Regions from separate parts of the Pseudomonas sp. SWRI18 genome, predicted to be linked through region 3. Evidence: predicted binding sites of a transcription regulator. Region 3 holds the regulator's gene; each other region holds the start of a gene.

Region 1 (3,253 bases), on a different contig from region 3:
GAGCAGGTTGGTCTGGCCGGCAATCGCGCCGATCACGCCGAGGGTTTCAGTGATGCGCGCGGCGTCCTGGCGCATGTTTTCCACGCTGTGGGTGGCGCTGGACACTTCGCCGATCAAGGCGCTGACGCTGTTGGACGCTTCACCTACAACCACGCGGGAGCGGTCGGCGTGCTCGTTGGCGCGCTGGGTGAACGCAGCGGTTTCGGCGGCGTTCTGCGCAACGGTGTCGGCGGTGGAGCTCATTTCGGTGATGGCGGTGACCGTCTGGTCGGTCTCCGAGGCATGCCGCACCAGGATCTGGTTGGTGTGCGCCGAGGTCCGTTGCAGTTGCTCAAGGCTCGACGACATGGCGCCGGTGGCTTGGGTGACTTCGCCGATCATGTTCTGCAGGTAGACAATAAAACGGTTCACCGAGTGGCCGATGGCGCCCAGTTCGTCTTCGGCGCGGATGGTGATGCGACGGGTAAGGTCGGCGTCGCCGGCGGACAACGCGTCGATGTTGGCTTTAAGGTTCGTCATGCGCTGCACCAGTTGGCGGATCGCATACACCGCGAGCAGAACCAGCAGCAACACCATCGGGATTTGCAGCAACGCGAGAGTACCCAGCACGTCATCGCGCTGGGCGGTGATCAGCGAAGTGGGCAGGGCGGTGGCGAGGAACCACGGCGTGCCGGCGATGGGGCGCATGTAAAAGGTGCTGGCCACGCCTTGGTTGTCGAACTCGCTGCGTTGCAGCGCCTGGTCGCGGTTGGCCAGGGCCTTGCTGACCTGGGCGGCGAACGCCGAGGTGCCGGTGAGTTCGCTGATGTTTTTCAACACCACCGGGCTGCTGATGCGCGTGCTGTTGCTGATGATCTTGCCGTCGCCTTCGACGATCAGCATTTGCCCGCCGATGTCTTTTTCTTTGCTGGCGACCAGGTCATTGAAGAAGCCCAGGGTCACGTCGATGGTGGCGACACCGTATGGCGCGCCGTCGCGCTGGATCGCCATGGCGCAGTTGGTGCGTGGCTCCTGGCTGGCGTCGTCCTTGTAGGCGGCGGCCCAGGCGCATTGGCCGCGTGGCGAGGCCAGGCCGCCCTTGTACCAGCTCTGGTCGTAGTAGTTGGGCGCGGGGTCGCTGTTCCAGAAGGTATTGACCGCCAGTTTGCCCGACGCATCGCGGTGCCAGAACGTGCTGTGCTTGTTGCGCCCAGGCGTGCGCTGGTTGGGCAACGGCCAGATGCCGCCGCCGAAGACCTTCAGCTCGCCATATTGATCGACCAGCCCAGGCAGGACCTTGTCGATGGCATCACTGTCGAGCAAGGGGATGGTCTGGGTGATGGTGCGTTGCTGGGACTGAACCTTGTTCAACTCGCCCTGGATCTGTACGGCGACCTCGGCGATGCGGTTGAGCACCACCTGTTCTTCGGTATGGCGCAACGTGGGCGCGACCAACTGGCCGATACCCACTACGGTCAACACAAATAACACCAGGACGAACAGCACCAGGAACAGGGTGTAGCGGGCTTGGATGGAGCGCAGTGGGGGCATGGGGTCGTCCTTACGAAGCGTTTATTGTCGACGCGGCTTTGTTAGAGCTTCGTAGGGCTATCGGCTTGGAAAGGCGCAGCTTTAGGTACGCATGTGCAAGAAAAACGGGGCGCTTTTAACGGCGCCCCGTATCGCTGATCCACCTGAAGGCCTTTTCACCTGGGTAAAGATGGGGCGTTCATGAACGGCCCTAGATATCCAGCATCGCCATCACTTCCTTGGGGTAGCGTTGGCCGGCTGCCGCATCGCTCGGGAAAATCGCGTCCAGGGCTGCCAGCTCCGTCGGGCTGAGGCTGATCGAAACGGCTGCCGCGTTTTCTTCCAGGTACTTGCGCTGCTTGGTGCCGGGGATCGGAATGATGAAGTCGCCCTGTGCCAACACCCAAGCCAGCGCGAGTTGCCCGGCGCTGACGCCCTTGTCGGCCGCCATCGCTTGCACCTTCTGGACCAGTTGCAGGTTCCTGGCGAAGTTCTCGCCCTGGAAACGCGGGCTAAAGCGGCGGTAGTCATCGGCGTCGAAGTCATCCGGGCTTTGCAGCGCGCCGGTCAGGAAGCCTCGGCCCAACGGGCTGTAGGGCACGAATGCGATGCCCAGGCGTTGGCAGGCGGCGAGGCAGCCGTTGTGTTCCTGGTCGCGGCTCCACAGCGAATATTCACTTTGCAACGCGCTGATCGGGTGCACCTTGTGCGCGCGTTCCAGGGTCGCGGCGCTGGCTTCGCTCAGGCCCAGGTAACGCACCTTGCCCTGTTGCACCAACTCGGCCATGGCGCCGACGGTTTCTTCGATGGCCACATCCGGGTCGATGCGGTGCTGGTAGTAAAGGTCCAGCGTGTCCACACCCAGGCGCCGCAGCGTGCCGTCGATGGCTTGGCGCACGTATTCGGGGCGGCCATCCACGCCACGGGACGTGGGCTGGGCCGGGTCACGCACGATGCCGAACTTGCTGGCCAGGAACACTTGCTCACGTTTGCCGGCGATGGCCTTGCCGATCAACTGTTCGTTGGTGTGAGGACCGTACATGTCGGCGGTGTCGAGAAAGTTGATGCCCAGCTCCAGCGCCCGGTGCAGGGTCGCGACGGCTTCCCGGGTGTCGCTGCCGGGCGCGTAGAAATCGCTCATGCCCATGCAGCCGAGGCCGATGGCGGAGACGAACGGGCCGTGGGTGCCGAGTTGACGTGTGTGCATCGGTAGAGCTCCTGTGTGGGTAGGCTCGCATTGTTACGCTCGACAAAGTCGGGATAAACCGGCTAAAAGCACTATCACTATTCGTATTATCTAAACAATCTGCTCAAGGGAGCTGCAACGTGGACCGTTTCAACGCGATGCGCGTGTTTACCCGGATCGTCGAACTGCGTGGCTTCGCCAAGGCGGCCGACAGCCTGCAACTGCCGCGCGCCTCGGTGACGGTGCTGATCAAGCAGTTGGAAGCGCACCTGGGCGTGCAGCTGTTGCAACGCACCACGCGGCAGGTCAGCCCCACATTGGATGGCGCCGCGTACTACCAGCGCTGCGTACAACTGCTGTCGGACCTCGAGGAAACCGAAGCGGTGTTTTCGGCGAGCCGGCTGAACCCGCGTGGCATCTTGAGCATTGATATGCCCTCGGGTATCGGGCGTTTCCTGGTGATCCCGGCCTTGCCCACCTTCAGCGCCCGATACCCACAGATCGAATTGGAAATCGGCTTGAACGACCGGCCGGTCGACCTGATCCGCGAAGGCGTGG
Region 2 (3,253 bases), on a different contig from region 3:
GCTCAAGGCCGTGCCGGTATTGCCCGCTTCGCGCTGGATGACCGCCAGCAGTTGCAGGCCGGCACCGTCCATTTCCGTGACCTGGGACAGGTCCAGCTGCAGGCGCGGCGCCGCGCCGATGTGTGGCAGCAGCGCGGCGGCCAGCTCGGCCACCGTATAGATGGTCAGTTCGCCGTCGATGCCGACGTGGGCGGTGTCGTCGAGTGTTTCGCGGGTGACCGGCATGGAAAACTCCTCGGCCGCAATCAGGGCAGGATCAGCTTGGACACCGCCGCCAGCATCTGCGCTGGCTGGAACGGCTTGACCACCCAGGCCTTGGCACCGGCGGCCTGGCCTTCGGCTTTCTTCGATTCCTGGGACTCGGTGGTCAGCATGATGATCGGGGTGAACTTGTAGTTGGCCAGCTTCTTGACCTCCTTGACGAAGGTGATGCCGTCCATGTTCGGCATGTTCACGTCGCTGATGATCAGGTGCACCTTCTGCCCGGTGAGCTTGTTCAGGGCGTCCCTGCCATCGCTGGCCTCGATCACGTCGTAACCGGCGCTTTTCAAGGCAATACCCACTACTTGCCGAACGCTGCTGGAGTCGTCGACCACTAATACATTCTTCGCCATGAGGGGCTCCCTAAAAGAAAGTGATGTCTTGAGAATTCTGTTGCGCTGCCGCTTCGCCATGGTGGGTGCGGCGCTGCTCGTCGGTGGCGTAGGTGGACTCCATGCGTGCCAGCCACTGCCGGGCATCGATGGCCACCGGTGCATCCGGTGACTGGCTGGCCTGCTGCAGGTGTTCATGCAGGGCGTGCATGTTGTCGCGCACGTGACTGAGGATCTGGCTGACGCGGTCCTGGAACTGCAGGTTGACCAGCACCTCGGTCATCTCGTCGCGAATCCCGTAGCTTTCCTGCTTGAGCAGGTCGGCGGACTCGGCCAGGTGACCGGTAATGTTCTGAAAACGCTCGAGCACCGACTGGATGCTTTGCTCGGAGGCGGCCACCGAGTGGCTGTCCTGGTCGGCGCTGCTGGAAGCCGCTTGCACCAGTTGGGTAATCGCGTTATTGATGATGTCGACCTTGGCGGACATCTGCTGGCCGGTCTCGCTGGACTTGCTCGACAGGCTGCGCACCGCATCGGCCACTACCGCGAACCCGCGACCGGCTTCTCCGGCCCGCGCCGCCTCGATGGCCGCATTGAGGGCGAGCAAGTTGGTTTGCGCCGCGATGGCCGCCACATCGGCCGCCATGGTACGCAGCTCACCGGTGTAGGCGGTAAGGCCGCGCACTTGGGACAGGGTCTGGTCACGGCTCGATTGAGTGGCCTTGAGGGAGTCGATCACCTGGCTCAACTCGCTGTCGCTGCGGGCCAACACCTTGAGCGCCCCGTCGGCCGCCTGGCCATCCAGCTCGCCGGCGGCTTGCTGCGAGGCGTGTACGGTGTCTTGCAGCCGCGCGGAAATCCCGGTGAAGCGGTTGGCCAAGCTCACAATGGCGTCTTCGGTCAGCTGGCGCGAGCTTTCCACGTGCTTGGCCCAGATCGGCATGGCACCGAGCAATACTTCATCGAGCTGTGCCCGTGAATCCAGGCTGGTTTGCCTGGCCTGGGCAATCGAAGGGTCTTCCAGCACCAGGGCGTGCAGCACCGCCTGACGTTGGGCCCGCGTATTCAAGGCGCATGCCCCGAGGCCGACCAGCACCAGCAGCACGCAGACGGCGAGATTGGCGGGGCTGGCGGATTGCACGAGTATCCACGCCACGGCGGGGACGACCGGGAGTAAAGCGAACCAGAGAAAGCGCGGAGGGGCGGAAAGGGCGGTACGGCTGGATTGACTCGGCGTCATGAGTTCGGTCCCTGAACGATGTTGCGGATATAAACAACATAGGGGTTATCCGCACCAGCGCCCGCAACTTTAGGCCTTTCATCCGGTTTGTGACCGACAGGTTACTTTCAGCCGGCCGTTTCGCGCCGTTGCAGCAGTTGGATGTGCTGCGCAGGCACCAACCGGCGCAAGGTGGTGTACAGCGCTCGGGTTTCCAGCAGGTTCCAGACCCGCAACATGGTTTCCAGCGCATCCAAAGGCTTGCTGATGAAATCCCGCGCGCCGAGGGCCAGGGCGCGCAGGCGGGTCTCGCGGGTGGCGTCGGCGGTGAGTACCAGGATCGGCAGGTATTCGCCGTTGGGGATGCGTCGGTTGAGCTGTTCCAGCACCGCGAAGCCGTCAAGCTCGGGCATGTGCAAGTCCAGAATCACCAGGTCCGGTTCGAAACTGTTGAACAGCTCCAGGGTGCGCAGCGGCTCGGTGCTGCTCAGCACGTTGGTCAGCCCCTCGCGCGCCAGCAGTTGCTCCACCAGGTCGAGGTTCGGGCGTTGGTCGTCGATGATCAGAATGCGCAGGTCGAGGTTCACACAGGCTCCGGGAAATACTGGTCGAGGTGGGCAAGAAACGCCGGGATATTGATGGGTTTGCTCAGGACCGCCGTCGCGCCTGCTTCCTGCAAGGCTTGACGAGTAATGTCGCTGGCGTCAGCAGTGATCATCAGCACCGGGGTTTGGCGGGTGATCGGCGAGTCGCGCAAGCGTTGCAGCACCTTCACGCCGTCGATGTCCGGCAGCGAAACATCCAGCAGGATCAACTGCGGCCCATGCTGGGCGGCCAGGTCCAGGCCCAGTTGGCCTTGCATGCTCGACAGCAGCTTTATGCCCGGCCGACGTTGCAGCAGGGTTTCGAGCAGCGCCAGGCTGGAAAGGTTGTCTTCGATGCACAGTACCTTGCCCAGGAAGGCGCGAACGGCGGGAGCAGGGCGCGCCAACGCGGTGTCGATGACGGGCGCGGCGAGAGCCGTGGAGCCCGGCAGGCGCACGAACGGCAGCTCCAGCGTAAAGCGCGAGCCGACACCGGCCTGGCTGTGCACGGTCAAGCGGCCGTGCATGTTTTCCAGCAGGCTTTTGCTCAGCGCCAAGCCAAGGCCGCTGCCTTCCACATTCGGGTCGGCGCCCAGGCGCTCGAACGGCGTGAACAGTTGCCCCAGGCGATCGGCCGCAATGCCGTGGCCGGTGTCGCACACCGACACGTCGATGCGTGGCCCGTTGATACTGACCTCGATGCTCACCTGGCCTTCGCGCCGGTTGTATTTGATCGCATTGGACAGCAGGTTCAACAGCACCTGGGTCAGGCGTTGGCGGTCGGCAACGATACCCGTGTCCGCCGCCAATACCGGCAATGGCTGCACACGGATACCCGCGTCGGCGGCCATGGGCGA
Region 3 (3,253 bases):
CATTGAGCAGGTTCGCATCATCCGGTCGGCTTTCCAGCTCGACCAGTTGCTCGGACAGTTGCTCTAAAATTTCGCCGGCCTCTACAAGGAAATCCTGAAGGATTTCTTCATCGGCGCCGAAGCTCATGGGTGTGCTCCTTAGAAGCCTAAACTGGATAACAGGTCATCGACATCATCTTGACCCGATACAACGTCTTCACGTTTATCGGCATGAATCTGCGGACCTTCACCCTTGGCGAGATGTTTTTGTGGATCTTTTTCCGAGAGGATCGCTTCGCGGTCATGTTCGATGCCTGCAAAGCGGTCTACCTGGCCTGCCATCAGCACTAATTTGAGCAAGTTGCTTTCCACTTCGGTGACCAATTGGGTCACACGCTTGATCACCTGGCCGGTAAGGTCCTGGTAATCCTGGGCGAGCAGAATGTCGTTGAGGTTGCTGGAAACCGTGCGGTTTTCCTGCTCGCTGCGTGACAAGAACCCTTCGACCCGACGCGCCAATTCACGGAACTCTTCAGCCCCGACTTCACGGCGCATGAAACGGCCCCAGTCAACGCTGAGCGCCTGGGCTTCGGTGGCCATGCCATTGACCAAAGGCGTGGCGTTTTCCACCAGGTCCATGGTGCGGTTGGCCGCCGCCTCGGTCAGCCTGACCACATAGGACAGGCGTTCGGTGGCATCGGTGATCTGCGAGATTTCTTCGGCCTGGGGCATGTGCGGGTCAATCTGGAAATTGACGATCGCACTGTGCAGCTCGCGCGTGAGCTTGCCCACTTCCTGGTACAGGCCGCGGTCACGGGTCTGGTTGAGCTCATGGATTAACTGCACCGCGTCGCCGAACTGGCCTTTTTCAAGGCTTTCGACCAACTGGTGAGCATGCTTTTTCAGGGTCGACTCAAAGTCGCCCTGTGACGTTTCTTTATGCTCCATAGCTCCCCCGCGATGGCATTAGCCGTGGATGCGTTCGAAGATTTTTTCGATCTTCTCTTTCAAGGCCAATGCAGTGAATGGCTTGACCACGTAACCGTTTACCCCGGCTTGGGCGGCTTCGATGATCTGCTCACGCTTGGCTTCGGCGGTCACCATCAACACGGGAAGGCTGCGCAGTTTTTCGTCGGCACGCACGTGGCGCAGCAAGTCGATACCGGTCATGCCAGGCATGTTCCAGTCCGTTACCAGAAAGTCGATGCTCCCGCTGTTGAGGATCGGAATCGCGGTAATGCCGTCGTCCGCCTCGACCGTGTTAGTGAACCCAAGGTCACGCAACAGGTTTTTTATGATCCGCCGCATCGTTGAGAAGTCATCAACGATGAGGATTTTCATGTTCTTGTCCAATTCGACCTCCAAGCAGTCTTAAACGCGCCCAGCACCTGGACGCGCCATTTCAATCAACAGGCATTACACAAAAAGGACTGCCGGGGGCACCACGGGCCGAACCCGCAAAGGCTTGGCGCCCTCGCGGTATCGTCTGCAGTGCCCCCCACACTGCCTGTCAGCGCGCTCGCCACTCTCCCAAACGCCCCCGCAAGCGGGCTGCGCACTGGCTATGCAACTGGCTGACCCGCGATTCGCTGACCCCCAGGACCTCACCGATTTCCTTGAGGTTCAGCTCTTCGTCGTAGTACAGCGCCAACACCAGCCGCTCACGCTCCGGCAAATTGGCAATCGCGTCCGCCAACGCCCCCTGGAAGCGTTCATCCTCCAGGTCGCGCGATGGCTCCATATGAGCGCTCGCGCCGTCCTCATGCAGCCCTTCGTGTTCGCCGTCCTGCAACAGGTCGTCGAAACTGAACAGGCGGCTGCCCAAGGTATCGTTCAAAATCCCGTAATAATCGTCGAGACTCAATTGGAGTTCGGCCGCAACTTCGTGATCTTTAGCGTCGCGACCGGTTTTTGCTTCAATTGCGCGAATTGCGTCACTGACCATGCGCGTATTGCGGTGCACCGAACGCGGCGCCCAATCACCCTTGCGCACCTCGTCGAGCATCGCGCCACGGATACGGATCCCCGCATACGTCTCGAAACTGGCACCCTTGCTCGCGTCATATTTGGTCGACACTTCGAGCAGGCCGATCATGCCGGCCTGGATCAAGTCTTCGACCTGGACGCTCGCGGGCAGGCGTGCCAACAGGTGGTAGGCAATGCGCTTGACCAACGGCGCGTAGCGCTCGATCAACTCGCCCTGGCTGTCACGGGCGGATTTCTTATAGGCGTTGTAGCCGTTCGCTGTCATAGCACCGGTCCTGCGCTCGTCTGATGCACCAATCGCTCGACGAAAAACTCCAGATGCCCCCGCGGATTGGCGGGCAACGGCCAGGTATCGACCTTCTGGGCAATAGCCTTGAACGCCAATGCGCATTTGGAACGAGGGAACGCTTCGTAGACCGCACGCTGCTTTTGCACAGCCTTGCGCACACACTCGTCGTAGGGAACTGCGCCAACGTATTGTAAGGCGACATCGAGAAAGCGATCCGTGACCTTGGTCAACTTGGCGAACAGGTTGCGCCCTTCCTGCGGGCTCTGGGCCATGTTGGCCAGGACGCGGAAGCGGTTCATGCCGTAGTCGCGATTAAGCAGTTTGATCAGGGCGTAGGCGTCGGTGATCGAGGTGGGTTCATCGCAGACCACCAGCAGCACTTCCTGCGCGGCGCGCACAAAGCTGACCACGGACTCGCCGATCCCGGCGGCGGTGTCGATCACCAGCACGTCGAGGTTGTCGCCTATGTCGCTGAAGGCCTGGATCAGGCCGGCATGCTGCGCCGGGCTCAGGTGCACCATGCTCTGGGTACCGGAGGCGGCCGGCACGATGCGGATGCCACCGGGGCCCTGCAACAGCACATCGCGCAGCTCGCAGCGGCCCTCGATCACATCGGCGAGGGTGTGCTTGGGCGTCAGCCCCAGCAGAACGTCGACGTTCGCCAGCCCCAGGTCAGCATCCAGCAGCATGACGCGGCGGCCAAGCTCTGCCAGGGCCAGGGACAAATTCACTGACACGTTAGTTTTCCCGACGCCACCTTTGCCGCCGGTCACCGCGATCACCTGTACGGGATGCATGCTGCCCATTTTATTTCTTTACCTTGTCTTGCTTAGACGCAGGCTACATGGCTTGGCCGCGTGAATCGCTTGCAGACCATCGATGTAGATACATTTCATGGTGTTCATCCTGACCTATCCCACCCGTTTTGCCGGGTTGTGGTAAAGGTCGGCGAACATATCGGCCATCGCTTCCTCGCTAGGCTCTTCTTGCATTTGCACG

Evidence for each region. The regulator FliA, encoded in region 3, starts transcription of late flagellar genes. The targets are predictions, from matches to a motif close to CTAAAGTTTNNNNNNNNNNNGCCGNTAA.
Region 1: H0Z09_RS06645 (methyl-accepting chemotaxis protein) is a predicted target of FliA. The motif match lies at 1,588-1,615, and genes of this name have one in related genera.
Region 2: H0Z09_RS08485 (methyl-accepting chemotaxis protein) is a predicted target of FliA. The motif match lies at 1,879-1,906, and genes of this name have one in related genera.

Annotation. Positions count from the first base shown of each region.
Region 1 is NZ_JACCQQ010000004.1:28,445-31,697, reverse strand. It holds gene H0Z09_RS06645 (methyl-accepting chemotaxis protein) at 1-1,530, opposite strand, end outside; gene H0Z09_RS06640 (aldo/keto reductase) at 1,721-2,716, opposite strand; gene H0Z09_RS06635 (LysR substrate-binding domain-containing protein) at 2,836-3,253, shown strand, end outside.
Region 2 is NZ_JACCQQ010000005.1:197,133-200,385, reverse strand. It holds gene H0Z09_RS08495 (STAS domain-containing protein) at 1-225, opposite strand, end outside; gene H0Z09_RS08490 (response regulator) at 246-614, opposite strand; gene H0Z09_RS08485 (methyl-accepting chemotaxis protein) at 625-1,833, opposite strand; gene H0Z09_RS08480 (response regulator) at 1,941-2,399, opposite strand; gene H0Z09_RS08475 (ATP-binding protein) at 2,396-3,253, opposite strand, start outside.
Region 3 is NZ_JACCQQ010000030.1:3,607-6,859, reverse strand. It holds gene H0Z09_RS24760 (chemotaxis protein CheA) at 1-127, opposite strand, end outside; gene H0Z09_RS24755 (protein phosphatase CheZ) at 139-927, opposite strand; gene H0Z09_RS24750 (chemotaxis response regulator CheY) at 946-1,320, opposite strand; gene fliA (RNA polymerase sigma factor FliA) at 1,490-2,230, opposite strand; gene fleN (flagellar synthesis regulator FleN) at 2,227-3,060, opposite strand; gene flhF (flagellar biosynthesis protein FlhF) at 3,166-3,253, opposite strand, start outside.